2 regions of the Marinobacter sp. THAF197a genome follow, and region 1 is predicted to be linked to the other one. Evidence: predicted binding sites of a transcription regulator. Region 1 holds the regulator's gene; the other holds the start of a gene.

What was found. Region 1 encodes LexA, which represses DNA repair genes until DNA is damaged. Its sites were predicted from a motif close to CTGTNTNNNNANACAG; they were not measured.
Region 2: a site for LexA is predicted at 3,573-3,588, ahead of recA (recombinase RecA). Genes of this name have one in related genera too.

What each region holds. Positions count from the first base shown of each region.
Region 1 covers NZ_CP045324.1:1,418,450-1,425,827, forward strand. The annotation lists gene FIV08_RS06515 (translocation/assembly module TamB domain-containing protein) at 1-103, shown strand, start outside; gene FIV08_RS06520 (SIMPL domain-containing protein) at 114-800, opposite strand; gene FIV08_RS06525 (gamma-glutamyl-gamma-aminobutyrate hydrolase family protein) at 803-1,546, opposite strand; gene FIV08_RS06530 (amidoligase family protein) at 1,539-2,540, opposite strand; gene lexA (transcriptional repressor LexA) at 2,707-3,315, shown strand; gene FIV08_RS06540 (cell division inhibitor SulA) at 3,356-3,847, shown strand; gene FIV08_RS06545 (hypothetical protein) at 3,854-4,114, opposite strand; gene FIV08_RS06550 (DUF6586 family protein) at 4,176-4,658, opposite strand; gene FIV08_RS06555 (DUF1329 domain-containing protein) at 4,881-6,239, shown strand; gene FIV08_RS06560 (SOS cell division inhibitor) at 6,329-6,658, shown strand; gene FIV08_RS06565 (sigma-54 dependent transcriptional regulator) at 6,729-7,378, shown strand, end outside.
Region 2 covers NZ_CP045324.1:1,222,621-1,229,998, forward strand. The annotation lists gene fdxA (ferredoxin FdxA) at 1-120, opposite strand, end outside; gene mutS (DNA mismatch repair protein MutS) at 284-2,917, opposite strand; gene pncC (nicotinamide-nucleotide amidase) at 3,021-3,521, shown strand; gene recA (recombinase RecA) at 3,685-4,728, shown strand; gene FIV08_RS05680 (flavodoxin family protein) at 5,030-5,497, shown strand; gene FIV08_RS05685 (PilZ domain-containing protein) at 5,498-5,875, opposite strand; gene FIV08_RS05690 (Lon protease family protein) at 6,115-7,378, shown strand, end outside.

The DNA of each region.
Region 1 (7,378 bases):
CACCACGGTCGCACTGCGTTATGATCTGGGCCGGTATTTCTATCTGGAGGCGGCCAGTGGCCTGGCCGCCTCGCTGGATATCTTCTACACCCGGGATTTCTGATCGACGGTTGTTAATCCAGGTTGAAGGTGGCGTTGACGCTGGCCTGGATTTCCCGGGGGGCGATACTGGAAACGGTGTCGCTGGCGGCTCTTGCTTCCGCCATCATCATGGGCATCGGGCGGTGGCCGCCATTGATGTTGATGGTTTTGACCTCACCACAGGTTTTGCCCAACTGTTCCGCCACAAAGGCACACCGGCTGCGGGCATCCTCGATGGCTCTGGCCAGTGCCTGGCGTTGCAGGCGCTCTTCGTCGGAATGGAAGAATTGGTGTTCGCTCAGATGGTATTGCAGACCAGCCTTGTGGGCCTGTTCCAGCAGGGGGTTCAGGAGTTCAAGATTGTCGATCGAAAAGCTGACTGTCTGGCTTGCCACCGCCATTCGCTCCGGTTGTTGCCCACGCTCCTGAACCGGTAGTGACCGGGTATACAGGTTAACGTTGGCGTCTGAATAGTCCACCAATTGGTCGCGCATGCCCTGTATCGCCTTGCGCCATTGCTCCATGGTCTCGGAAAGGCGATCAGAAGCCCGCTCTGGGAGGTTGTGCTCGGCACTGGCGGTAAATTGCAAACGGGCGCTGTCCGGAGTGTAGCGAACGCTGCCCTCCCCACTCAGGCTCACTTCTCCAGCGGAAACGGCCAGTGGTGCCAATGAAGCCACGAACACCGTTGCGGCCAGTGCTTTGGTGTATTTTTTCATGATCAGTCTCCTTGTTGGCCAAAGGCCATATCTTGGCTTTGCAGCCGCTCCAGTTTCCGAGCCCGGGCGGCATGCACAAAGTGGCTGAAAATCCGCCGGTGGCCGGTGTGATACAGCAGGTATTCCGGATGCCACTGAACCCCCATCAACCATTGTTGCCCGGTGTTTTCGATGGCCTGCACGAACAGGTCGTTGTCCAGTGCCGTTACCCTGAGATTCCGCCCCAGGTGTTTAATCGCCTGGCTGTGAATACGGTTCGCGCCAATCAGGGTGCTGTGCATCAGCCGTCCTATACGGCTGTCCTGGACCAGCTGGACCGTTTGAAGGGGGAGCAGCAAAGGGCGGTGGCGGGTTTTCATTCGCAGCGGGGTCACGTTCTGGCACAACGACCCGCCATGAAAGACATTGATGAACTGGGCCCCACGGCATATACCCAGTACCGGAATGTCTATTTCCTCGGCTTGCTCAAGCAGCCTGAAGTCGGTTTCGTCCCGTTTCAGGTCGTATCTCGCGGTCACTTGTGGCTGTTGGCCATAGCGGTTGGGGTGTACGTGGGTGCCGCCAGAGAGCACCAGGCCATCGAGCAGGGAGACGTCCGTGCTGGATCCGGGGCGAATGTAGTGCGTGTGGGCGCCATGCAGCCGCAGGCCCAGATTGATCAGTCTGTGGGCGGTGCTGCGCCGGGCGGGGCCGCTGATGCCAATGGTGATCCCCGGCGATTCTGGTGCTTCTGAGATCTCAGACATAACCGCGCTGTTTAAGCCATTGTTCCGTGGTGTCACGCCATGAGCGGGTGAGATTGCGAAAACTGAATGTCTGGGCTTCGCGGAACAGTTCCCTGAGTTCTTTCAGGTGCTCTGGATGGTTTGCGATCTGCTCCAGTACCACCCAGTCGTTCCAGACCGTGGAAAAATGCCATCGGGGGTTGTCGATATCGCAATCGGGTAACCGGTAGTGAAGCGTCGGCCGGCTCTTGATTCTGGGGTCGTCCACATAGTCGTGCAACAGCTCTGAATCCAGGTGTGCAAACAGTGGCAGAAGGTCCAGGGCCTTGTTCCGCGTCGGGTTGAAGTTCAGGTAGTCTTTCATCAGCGAGGCCTGGTCGGGAGCATAATCTTCCGCCATCAGCATGTCCGTGTAACGGCTGCTCCAGGGCTCGATGTAAGTGGTAAATTTTCGGCTTATGTCAATCTGATGCCGGGATTTGAGCCAGTCATAAAGTGCCGCGAAGGCCTGCAGGTAGGTGACAATGGTTGCGGGTTCCAGGTCCGGCAGTTCGGGATTGAGTTGCAGGCCGAAAGCAAAATAAATCGCTTCCCGGCTGCCTTCCGCGCCAAGTTCGCGCAGCTCGTCTACCAGTTCTTCGATCAGGCCCAGTCTGGAAAAGGGCAGAGGTGGCCCGACAATCTCAAGAGGCACAATGCGTTCTGCGGCAAAATCGATGACATCCATGGCGTGGGTGCCCAGCTCGCGGATTGACTCGGGCAGGCGTTCGTCCGCCAGGTCAAGATCCTTCACAGGGTCAGAGTCCAGCTCAATGGTGAAGGTTCCGGCGTCAATCTCCAGGCGGCTGACATAACGCGACTCCAGCTCCGGGCTGCCCTTGAGCAGGCGGGCGACATGTTCGACCAGTTCATCGTAGCCCAGTCCGGAGAGTTCAATCTCCACGCCAACTCTACGCTCTTCTCCTTGATGATTACGAAGCCGCTCCGGCATCGCACAACGCTCTGTCGAATTCATTGGCACCTTGCATCCATATAATTCACGGACTTAAACCATAACACACCGATATGCAGCGGCCCGATTACATGACAGAAAATTTCAATCGGGCTTTACACTGGATAAAACACTGTATATAGTCAAATCACTGTATATAAAACCAGGATGAAAAACCCGGAGTACATGCATGAAGCTGACCGCGCGACAGTCCCAGGTGCTGGATATCATCCGGCGGTACGTAGACGAAACCGGTTACCCGCCAACGCGGGCAGAAATCGCTGCCGAACTGGGGTTTCGCTCCGCCAATGCGGCAGAGGAGCACTTGCGGGCCCTGGCCAGGAAAGGCGCCATCGAAATGGTGCCTGGTGCCAGCCGGGGGATTCGACTGCCGGAAGTGGAGCAGGACCCAGGGTTACCGGTTGTCGGCCAGGTTGCGGCGGGTAGCCCGATTCTCGCCCAGGAACACATTGAAGAGCACTGTACTTTGCAACCGGAATTTTTCTCGCCATCCGCCGATTACCTGCTCCGGGTGCGCGGCATGAGCATGAAAGACATTGGCATTCTCGACGGTGATTTGCTCGCAGTACATCGCACTCAGGATGTTCATAACGGGCAGGTGGTTGTGGCCAGGGTTGGTGAAGAAGTGACGGTAAAGCGGTTTCGCAGGGACGGCTCAAGGGTCTGGTTGATTGCGGAGAACGAAGAGTTCGCCCCGATTGAAATTGATCTGGCCGAACAGGAGTTGTTTATCGAAGGTCTGGGTGTGGGCGTGATCCGCCGATCAGATTTGCATTGATAACCAGCAATAAGAAACGATTAGCGCAGGTAGGTGAGCAATGGAACAGTTAAGCTTCACTCAGAATATGGCGTTCCAGCCGGCGGCCATCATGCCCGCCCGCACGGTGTCTACAGGAAAAGCACGGGCCACAGCCCTTCACTCATCGTCAGACGTCGGTCGGGGAACCAGGGATTTTGGCGGTAACGTGACGGAAATTATTCTTCCTGAAGGCCAGGTAGAGAATGTCCAGTTGCTGCTCCCTATGCTCACCCAGCTGAACCAGGAGAAGCGCTGGCTGGCCCTGATTGACCCGCCACAGTCCCTGGTTGGCAAGTGGCAGAAAATGCACGGTATTGTGGCCAGTGAGTTGCTGGTATTGCGCTCAACCAACGATTACTCCGCACAGCAGCTGGCTGAGCGGGCTTTGAGTGCTGGTACCTGTCATGCGGTGGTGCTCTGGACTAACAAGCTCGGGCGTTCAGCCTTTGAGTCCCTTCAAAAGGCTTCGGCGCAAGGTAGCAGCCACGGCGTGGTGCTGCGTCATCGGTAAAGGAGTTCAGTGGAGGGTGTATTGGGGCTGGGATTCGGCCAGATCATTGTCGTCATCGTCCCAGTCAATATCGTGTGCGATATTGCCAGCGGCCTCAATCCCTGCCGCAATCATCGCCTTGGCAACGCTCATGTCGCGGTCTTCCATCATTTCCCTGGCCTCCTGCGAGAAGGAAATGCGCACCAACGGCGCTGCGTCGTCATCAATGCGGCGCAAGGCGTAGTCGCCATTGGCAAGTTGTACGATTTCAAAAAACGATGGTGACATTCGTTCAACCTTTGTCTTGGTGTATTCGATTCGGTGCGGGAATTTAGCCAACAGGGTGGGGCTACCACTCGCTGTGTTGTTCCTCAAGCCGTTTGGCCAGTTCAGTCATGGCCGCCAGAGTCTTTCTGAGTGTTGCGGCGGAACGGTCCGGGCCCTGTTCGACGGAAACCGCAATGATATTCTCTTCCGTAACATTCTTGCGTGTGGTCGGAGGTTGGCTCAAAGCTGATTCAACCTGGTCAAGATGGTCCCACCAGCTTCCTGATGTCTCCGCCAGTTCTCTTAAAAGCCGGGTCTCGTGTACCTCGTAAGGAAACAGCGCTTCCAGTTCCGTCAGTGTCTGTGGTTTTTCGGCCTTATGCTGATGGTATCGGGCAATCATGACCAGCAGCGTTTGCCTTGCCCGCAGCAGGAGCTCGGCGGAGCCCTGAGACAGCGCTTCCGTTTCCGCAGCGGAGCGCTTGGTGTCCGACTCAAGCCTGGCGAGTAAGGTGTTGGCCAGAAAAAGCTTTTGGGCTACCAGTGAGTACCATTGTGATGCCATCTACCACCCGCACTACGTGAGCGTTCAAGAGTCCAATCAGAACAACCGTCAGAGTCTATCATTTTTGCGCGCTAATTTCTCCTCCCCTGGGCTCCCCGGAATAGCTGCATTTCACAAGAAACTACAAACAATCACTTGAAACGGTCGTTTGAAACTGGCAAAAAGGCGCACAGATTGAACAAGCTTTGATCGTCTTGTGGTCCATTATTGGAGGTAATGAGGATGCGGAACCGGATAATTGCTGCTATTGCAGCGGCGGTATTGGGGTGTTCAGGTCCTGTCTTGGCAAAGGTGTCGCCGGCCGAGGCCGAGCGTTTGAAGAATGATCTCACACCAGTGGGTGCAGAACGGGCGGGTAACGAGTCTGGCACTATTCCGGCGTGGACTGGCGGGTTGGCTTCACCCCCGGCCAATTGGCGCGAAGGCACCGTAGAGATTAATCCGTTCCCGGAAGACGAAGCGCTGTACGTTATTACCCGTGACAATCTGGACCAGTACCGGGACATACTGTCGGACGGCCACATTCAGATGCTGGAGCAGTACGGCCCGGAATTTTTCATGCCGGTGTACCAGACCCGCCGAACAGCAGCGTTCCCCGAGCATGTCTACGAGAAGTTTTTCCAGAACGCTCTGACAGCTGAACTCCTGGATAACGGTAACGGTGTTCGAGACACCATCATGACCAGTCCGTTCCCCATTCCACAGAACGGTCTGGAAGCGATCTGGAACCATATTCTCCGGTACCGGGGTGAGGAACTGTCGTTCCGCAGTGCATCGGCTACGCCGCAGCGGGACGGCTCATTCAACCCTGTAGTCAACCAGTACGATTATTTCTTTGCATACAGTCGCCCCGGCGCTGAGCTGGAAGACATCGATAACAAGATTTTCTACCTGAAAACCGAAACCGTCGCGCCGTCCAGCCTGGCTGGCACCATTACCCTGGTGCATGAAACCCTTGACCAGGTTCGCTCACCGCGGCTGGCATGGCGTTACGATTCCGGTTCCCGCCGTTTGCGCCGGTCCCCAAATCTGGCCTATGAGACGGACCTGCCGAACTCTTCGTCTCTGCGTTCTGTCGACCAGAAGGACATGTACAACGGTGCCCCCAACCAGTACGACTGGGAACTTAAGGGCAAGCGTGAACTGATCGTTCCCTACAACGCCTACAAACTGCACGATGAAAGTGTTCGGCCAAATGACGTGATCCGGCCGAACCACATCAATCAGGACCTGACCCGATACGAACTTCACCGGGTGTGGGTGGTCGAGGCCAAGCGACGCACCGGCATCAGCCACATCTATGATCGCCGTGTTTACTACATTGATGAGGACAGCTGGCAGATTCTGGCCACGGAAGAATATAACGAGGCTGGTGAACTCTGGCGCGTATCCGAAGCACACAACATTGTCTATTACAGTGTGCCGGTCTTCTGGACCACCATGGAAATGACGTATGATCTGAAAGCACAGCGTTATTACATCGATGGCCTGGATAACGGCTACCCGGCCTACAATTTCGAGCCTGGGTATCGGGGCAACGAATTTACCGCTGCCGCCGCCCGCAGGGCCGCGCGCCGGTAGACCTCCCCGGGTGCTGCCTGCTTATGGGCGGCACCCGCCTCAACCAACTGCCAGGCTCCAACATCCCGTCAAAACGTGGAGTACATCGCATGGCAGACCCCCAGGCTCTTCTTGAAAGTCTTGATCAACTCCGGTCCGAGCTGGACCAGGCCCTTGCCGCCCAGGACTGGGAGTTGCTGGCGGAACTCAACACCCGTGTTAAACCGGCGATTGAGCCGTTGATGACGGAACTGGAACAGGGGCGTATTGATCCGGCCCTGATCAGGGATCGCCTGGACGCCCTGAACCAGTTTGTGGAAGCGGCAAATCAGGCGGCGCTCAAGGCCCGGGATGAAGCCCGGGAGTCTCTCAAAGGTGTCAACGAAAACCGCACGGCCGCCCGTGCTTATCAGAACGTCTCAACGAACCGCCAAAGATAGCGTCATAAAATTGACTCCTGAGCTTATACAGTCTTAAATACCGCACAAATTCCCAAAGAGATTCTCGTGAATGTCCAAAAATAACAAAGTGCTGGTGCTGAGTGAGGATGACTCCAGGCGCAGGGACCTGATCACCATTCTGGAATTTGTCGGCGAAGAGCAGGTGCTGGCCGGTGACGAAGCATTGGCGCTTTTGGAGAGCGACGACGAGCAGACCAAAGAAAGTATCGGCGTAGCCGTGATCAACGGCGAAGACGCCGCCAGCACCGCGCATGTGCAGAGGGTGTGCAAACTGGCCCAGGGGCTGCCGATTCTTCTGGTGGGTGACCCGGACCTCAAGGGCGTGTCGGAAGACGATGCGAACCGCATAATCGCCAGGATGGAATGGCCCCTGAACTACACCAAGTTTGTGGATTCACTCTACCGGGCCCAGATTTACCACGACCAGTTCAGTCGCAGCAAGGAGCGGGGGCAGCAGCGGGGTGTTCAGTTGTTCCGCAGTCTGGTGGGCACCAGTCGCAAGGTTCAGCAGGTGCGCCAGTTGATGGAGCAGGTGGCTGATAAAGACGTCAGCGTTCTGATCACCGGTGAATCCGGTACCGGCAAGGAAGTGGTCGCCCGTAACCTGCATTATCATTCCTCCCGCCGGGATAAGCCGTTTGTGCCGGTCAACTGCGGCGCCATTCCCGCAGAGTTGCTGGAGAGCGAGCTGTTCGGGCA
Region 2 (7,378 bases), 200 kb from region 1:
GCACTCGTCCGGGTCAATCACCAGAAAGTTGGGGCCTTCGTAGAAGCAGTCCACCGGGCAGACTTCCACGCAGTCGGTGTATTTGCACTTGATGCAGTTATCAGTAACGATAAACGCCATAGTCAGATCCCTGGTTCGTAAAGTAATCGGTCTCATCAGGAGCCCTGATGTTCCGGCCCCATCTATAATTTTGTGCGCGATATTGTAGGGAGCGCCCCCCGCAGCCGCAAGCGTTGGGCTGCTATAACCTTATTACACAGATCAAGTTTGGCCCAGTTTCCTGTTATTTTGCCAGCAAAGCTTTCAGCTCATAGAGCTGATTGAGGGCATCCCGTGGTGAAAGCCCATCAATGTCCAGTTGTTGCAAGGCGTCCTCTACAACGCTCGGCTCCGCGCTGGCAAACATATCGCCCTGAAACACCGACTCCACGGCAGCCGGTTGTTTAGCCGTTTTGGGGGCTGGTGGTGGCGTTGCAGCGGCACCGCCTGTCGTTCCATTGGACGGGCCGGCGCTGCCTTCCAGATGCGCTAGCTGCGCCTTGGCATTACGAATCACATCCTGGGGCACGCCCGCCAGTTTGGCCACTTGCAGGCCATAACTCTGGCTGGCCGGGCCATCGTGCACATTGTGCAGGAAAACGATGGAGTCGTCGTGCTCGGTGGCGGTCAGGTGAACATTCACTGCATGTTCCAGGTCATCCGCCAGTTGGGTCAGTTCGAAGTAGTGGGTGGCGAACAGGGTGTAGCAGCGAATGTCCCTGGCCAGGTGCTCAGCCGTGGCCCAGGCCAGCGACAGGCCGTCAAAAGTACTGGTCCCACGGCCCACCTCATCCATCAGCACCAGGCTGTGCTCGGTGGCATTGTGCAGGATATTGGCGGTTTCGGTCATTTCCACCATAAAGGTGGAGCGGCCGCCGGCAATGTCATCGGAAGAGCCCATGCGGGTGAATATCCGGTCTACCGGCCCCAGTACCGCCCGGTTAGCAGGTACAAAGCTGCCGGTGTAGGCGAGCAGGGCTATCAACGCGGCCTGGCGCATGTAGGTAGACTTACCACCCATGTTCGGGCCGGTGATCACCAGCATGCGCCGCCTGGCGTCCATCAGCAGGTTGTTCGGTACGAAGGGCTCGTCCAGCAGTTGCTCTACCACCGGGTGGCGGCCCTCTTCCACATCAAAACCCGGCTGCTCGGTGAACTCCGGGGCGGTGAAACGCAGGCTGGTGGCCCGCTCGGCAAAGTTGCTGAGCACATCCAGTTCCGCCAGGGCCTGGGCGGCGTCCTGCAGCGGTGCCAACTGCTCGGCGACGGTTTCCAGTACGTCGTCATACAGGCCTTTTTCCCGGGCCAGGGCCCGGCTCTTGGCGCTCAGGGCCTTGTCTTCAAACTCTTTCAGTTCCGGCGTGATGAACCGCTCGGCGTTTTTCAGGGTCTGGCGGCGGATGTAGTCCACCGGCGCCTGGTCTGACTGGGCCCGGCTGATTTCGATGTAGTAACCGTGCACCCGGTTATAACCCACTTTCAGGGTGGAAATGCCGGTGCGTTCGCGCTCGCGGGTTTCCACATCCAGCAGATACTGGCCAGCGTTCTCGCTGATGTTGCGTAGCTCGTCCAACTCTTCATCAAAGCCTTCGCGAATTACGCCGCCATCCCGGATCACCACGGGCGGGTTCTCGATAATGGCCCGCTCGAGCAGGTCAGCCAGCTCCGGGTATTCGCCAATAACCGTGGCCAGCTTCACCAGGTGATGTGAGTTAACGGGCTTCAGGGCCTCCTGCAGCCCCGGTAAGGTTTGGAACGCATCCCGCAGGCGTGCGAGGTCCCGGGGACGGGCGGAGCGCAGCGCGACTCGGGCCAGAATCCTCTCGATATCACCCACCTGCTTGAGCAGATCGTGGATTGGCTCGTAATGGAAGCCGTCCAGCAAAGCCGACACCGCCTGCTGGCGCTGGCGCACGACCTCCACATTCCTGAGCGGCCGGTTCAGCCAGCGGCGCAGCTCACGGGCGCCCATGGCCGTGGCTGTGCGGTCCATGACCCAGGCAAGGGTGTACTGCTGGCCACCCATCAGGTTGGTGTCTATTTCCAGGTTGCGGCGGCTGGCGGCATCCAGGATCACCGCATCTTCCCGACGCTCGCGGGTCAGTTTGCGGATGTGGGGCAGGGCGGTACGCTGGGTTTCCCGGGCGTACTGCAGCAGGCAGCCGGCGGCACAGATAGCCAGGTGCAGGTCTTCACAGCCAAAACCGGTCAGGTCTTTGACCTGTAGCTGTTGGGTAATCACCCGCCGGGCGGAGTCCATCTCGAACAGCCAAGGGCCCTGGCGACGAACCCCGGTAAAACCTTCCAGCAACTCACCGTAGGGGAAGTCTTCACTGATCAGAATTTCTGCCGGCCGCAGGCGCTGAAGCTCCCCCTGCAGGGCTTCCAGGCTCTCCAGCTCTGCCACCGAAAACCGGCCGCTGGAGATGTCCAGCGAAGCGAACCCGAACTGTTCCTTATAGCTGAAAATCGACACCAGCAAGTTATCCCGCCGGTCTTCCAGAAACGCCTCATCGCTCAGGGTGCCCGGTGTAACCACGCGCACCACCTGACGATCAACCGGCCCTTTACTGGTGGCCGGGTCGCCAATCTGCTCTGCAATGGCGATGGATTGACCTGCGCGCACCATGCGGGCAATGTAGCCCTCAGCCGCGTGGAAAGGCACGCCCGCCATCGGGATGGGGTTGCCCCCGGACTGGCCGCGGGCAGTCAGCGTAATATCCAGAAGTTCCGCTGCTTTCTTGGCGTCGTCGTAAAACAGCTCATAGAAATCACCCATGCGATAAAACACCAGCTCGTTCGGGTGTTCCCGCTTGATCTTCAGGTACTGCTGCATCATCGGGGTGTGCTTGGAAAGATCGGTCTGGGCTACTGACATGGGTTTGTCCGGTTGATCGTACTTTTGGGTGAAAGCGGGGATTGTAAGAAAATAATGCCCGTGATGAAACGAAGGGTTTGGCAACAGACACAGGGAGATTGCTATGCAGGCCTCTGACCAACAACTGGAGAGCGCTGGAAACACGCTGGGTGAGTGGCTCGCCGAGCACGGTAAAACCATCGCCACCGCAGAAAGCTGTACCGGCGGCTGGGTGGCCAAAGTGCTGACTGACCGGGCGGGATCGTCTGCGTACCTGATGGCCGGACTGGTGACCTACAGCAACGAGGCGAAACAGGCCATTCTGGGGGTTGAAGAATCGGTACTCGCCGAACACGGCGCGGTGAGCGAGCCAGTGGTTCGTCAGATGGTCGCCGGCGCCATCCGCGCTGCGGATGTGGACATAGCCGTGGCCATCAGCGGCATTGCCGGCCCGGGTGGCGGCAGTGATGAAAAGCCCGTAGGCACCGTATGGTTTGCCTGGGGCACCGGCCCGGACCGCATCGAAACCAGCCTGCAGTGCTTTGACGGCGACCGGGATCAGGTGCGACGCAAGTCGGTTTTGTATGTTCTGCAAGGGGTTACGGAGTTTCTGAAAACACTGTGACGTTTTTCACCCGGGCAGGGGTTGGTCTCAGCGAAGGCTTATGTTTTAATACTGTTCAAATATACAGGAAAACACTGGATGCCTCCGGTGTCATCGCTTTGAATTTCGCTGCTGTTGGCCCAATCGCGGCTCAGCGGCCCCGGAAAATGAGGGTCAGGTACCAATGGAAGACAATCGCAAGAAAGCACTCAGCGCAGCACTCGGCCAGATTGAGCGCCAGTTCGGTAAAGGTGCCGTGATGAAAATGGGCGACCAGCCCCGTGAAGCCATTCCTGCGGTATCCACCGGTTCCCTCGGGCTGGACGTCGCCCTGGGTATTGGCGGTCTGCCCTACGGCCGGATCGTTGAAATCTACGGCCCGGAAAGCTCCGGTAAAACCACACTGACCCTGCAGGTTATTGCGGAAGCCCAAAAGGCCGGGAAAACCTGCGCCTTCATTGACGCCGAGCACGCGCTTGACCCCATTTACGCGGAAAAGCTGGGCGTAAACGTAGACGACCTGCTGGTGTCCCAGCCAGACACCGGCGAACAGGCCCTGGAAATCGCCGACATGCTGGTGCGCTCCAACGCCATTGACGTGATCATCGTCGACTCCGTTGCCGCACTGACACCGAAAGCCGAAATCGAAGGCGAAATGGGCGACAGCCACGTAGGCCTCCAGGCCCGCCTGATGTCCCAGGCCCTGCGTAAACTGACCGGTAACGTCAAACACGCCAACTGCCTGATGGTCTTCATCAACCAGATCCGTATGAAAATCGGCGTCATGTTCGGCAGCCCGGAAACCACCACCGGTGGTAACGCCCTGAAATTCTACTCCTCCGTACGTTTGGACATCCGCCGCATTGGTGCTGTCAAAGAGGGCGACGAAGTGGTCGGTAACGAAACCCGCGTAAAAGTCGTCAAGAACAAGGTATCTCCGCCCTTCAAACAGGCCGAGTTCCAGATCATGTACGGCAAGGGCATCTACCACATGGCCGAAGTGCTGGACATGGGCGTTAAAGAAGGCTTCGTCGACAAATCCGGCGCCTGGTACGCCTACAACGGCGACAAAATCGGCCAGGGCAAAGCCAACGCCTGCAAGTTCCTGGAAGAGAACCTGGACATCGCCAACGAAATCGAAGCCAAGGTTCGCGACAAACTGATGCCCAAGCCGGTGAAGAAAGAAGCGGCAGAAGCGCCAGCGGAAGCGAGCGGCGAGTTGCTGTGATCTCTACGTTCAGCATTTCATAATGTGCGCTGTTATTAATATGCCGGACGGCGATCTGCGGTAACTGGCGGTCGGGGCAGGGGAACTTCCTCCCGGGAATCTCGGAGGCCATGGATGGCCGGAGCGAAGCGCACATGGGTGAGGCAAGCGTTGATGAAGCGAAGCTTCATGCGCAGCCGAACGACAGCAATCTATGATTGCTGGCCGGACCCCGTAGGGGTGCTCGTAGCGTTTCCCGGGAGGAAGTTCTCCTGGCCTGACCTCGCACCAAAGCGCGGTGATATGGGAGGTCGGACCCCAAATGGAAAAGAAGCGACTACTCATAGTAGCCCACGCCCCATCCCCAAATACCCTGAAACTCCGGAACGCCACAGAAAAAGGCGCCCGTAACCCCGACATCGAAGCCGTAGAAGTCGTGGTAAAAGCCCCACTTGATGCCGGCCCCGAAGACATCCTCGCCTGCGACGCCATCATCCTCGGCACCACCGAAAACCTCGGCTACATGTCCGGCGCCCTCAAAGACTTCTTCGACCGAAGCTATTACCCCTGCCTCGAGAAAACCCAGGGCCTGCCCTTCGCCTACTACATCCGTGCCGGCCATGACGGTACCGGCACCCGCCGCGCCATAGACAGCATCACCACCGGACTACGCTGGAAACGCATACAGGAGCCACTGCTGTGCAGGGGAGATTACAGGGATGAATTCGAGCAACAGTGCGAGGAGCTGGGCATGTACGTGGCGGCCAGCCTGGATGCTGGCCTGATCTGATTAACTGGCGAACCGGTTGTAAAAACCCTCAATCCGGGAAAGCGCATTGTCGATCGCTCTCGAGTAGCCTTTCTTGTCGAGACAATAGCTGAACTGCAGACTCACACGGAAGCCCGTCTGAAACGGCTGGCACGACACCACCCGGGCATCAATGCGCGACTCGCTGATGTATTTACCCTCAATATCCAGGAACAAATGGGCCCCGGAGTCTACCGGTCGAGGGCACAGTACCGCCATACCATAACGATTGAGGTCCAGGCATGTTACCGCCACTGGCTGCTTACCGCGACCAAAGAACGCCCTCTCACGGAGTTGCACCCTGAGACACGACGCCGAAAAACGATCCTTGATGCGGCGATCTGCGGAATAATTCGTCATTGCTTTGACCATCACCCGTATTGTACTTGTTGTATCCGGAATCCGTCCGGGCATGGAAGTGTAGTAATCGACGGCCTGCCTGAAAAATGACCAAGGGGGAATTTGTGACCCGGTTGGCATATTGTCACGAATCCGGCCTCATCCGATAAATGCGGTGTGGATAGGCGACAGCTTGAAGCTCAAACACTACAATGCGAGCGACAGTAACTATTCAAAACCGAACTCAACGGGAATCAAACTTGAAGTCATTGCCCTTGCATCAGCTCTACAAAGCCTGCGTTCTCAAAGATCTGCCATTCAAAACCACCCGGCAACTGGAGCCGCTGGCTGAGATTGTTGGCCAGAATCGCGCCCAGGAAGCGGTGCGTTTTGCGCTCGCCATGCCTCACGGTGGTTATAACGTGTATGCGGTAGGTCGCAATGGCTTGGGTAAGCGCACCATGATGCTCCGGTACCTGGAACATCACGTCGATACCGAGCAGCAGAGCCACGACTGGTGTTACGTGGCCAACTTTGATGAACCGCGCAATCCGCGGTTGTTGCAGCTGCCGGCAGGGATGGGCACCCAGCTCAAACAGGACATGGACAAGCTGATGTCGCGGTTGGTGAAGGTGATTCCCCAGACGTTTGACAGTGACAGCTTCCTGGAGCGCTCAGAGCACCTCAAGAACGAGTACGGCAAAAAGCAGGAAGATGAGCTCGAGAAAGTCGCCAAGCATGCGCGACGCAAGAAAGTCAGCCTCACGGTAACCACACCGGGAGGCTATCGGCTGGTTGCCATGAACGGTGATGAGCCCCACACCGTGGAGAGCTTTCAGGCGCTTACCGATGAGCAGCGTGATAAGTTTGAAGACACCATCAACGCCCTTGAAAAGAAACTCCGCCAGGCCCTTCGCAAGCTGGCCGATTGGGAGCAGGAGTACGCTGAGAAGCAGCAGGCATTGAACCAGGAAACCCTCGAGGGCATCTCTGGCCACCAGATTGATGAGTTGGTGAAGCGTTACAACGAACAACCAAACGTTGTTGCCTATCTGGAGGCGGTTCGCAAAGATCTGGTGGACAACCTGGATATCTTCCTTGAGGACGATGAAGAGCAGGCGGCGATTGCCTATGCCTCATTGGACAAGAAAACGCCCCGGCGCTACGTGATCAACGTGCTGGTGCACCAGAAAACCAACGAGGTGCCGGTGGTGGTGGAAGATAATCCCACCTATCACAACCTGTTCGGCTACGTGGAAAACGTCACCTTCAAGGGCACCGTGTTTACCGATTTCTCCCTGATTCGCCCGGGTAGTCTGCACAAGGCCAATGGCGGTTACCTGCTGATGGACGCCATCAAGGTTCTGGAACAGCCGTTTGTCTGGGACGGTTTGAAGCGTGCCCTCCGTTCCCGGACCCTGCAGATCAATTCCCTGGAACGGGAACTGACGCTCTCGGGAACCATTTCCATTGAGCCGGAAGCGGTACCACTGGATGTCAAAATCGTTTTGTTCGGCGATCGCG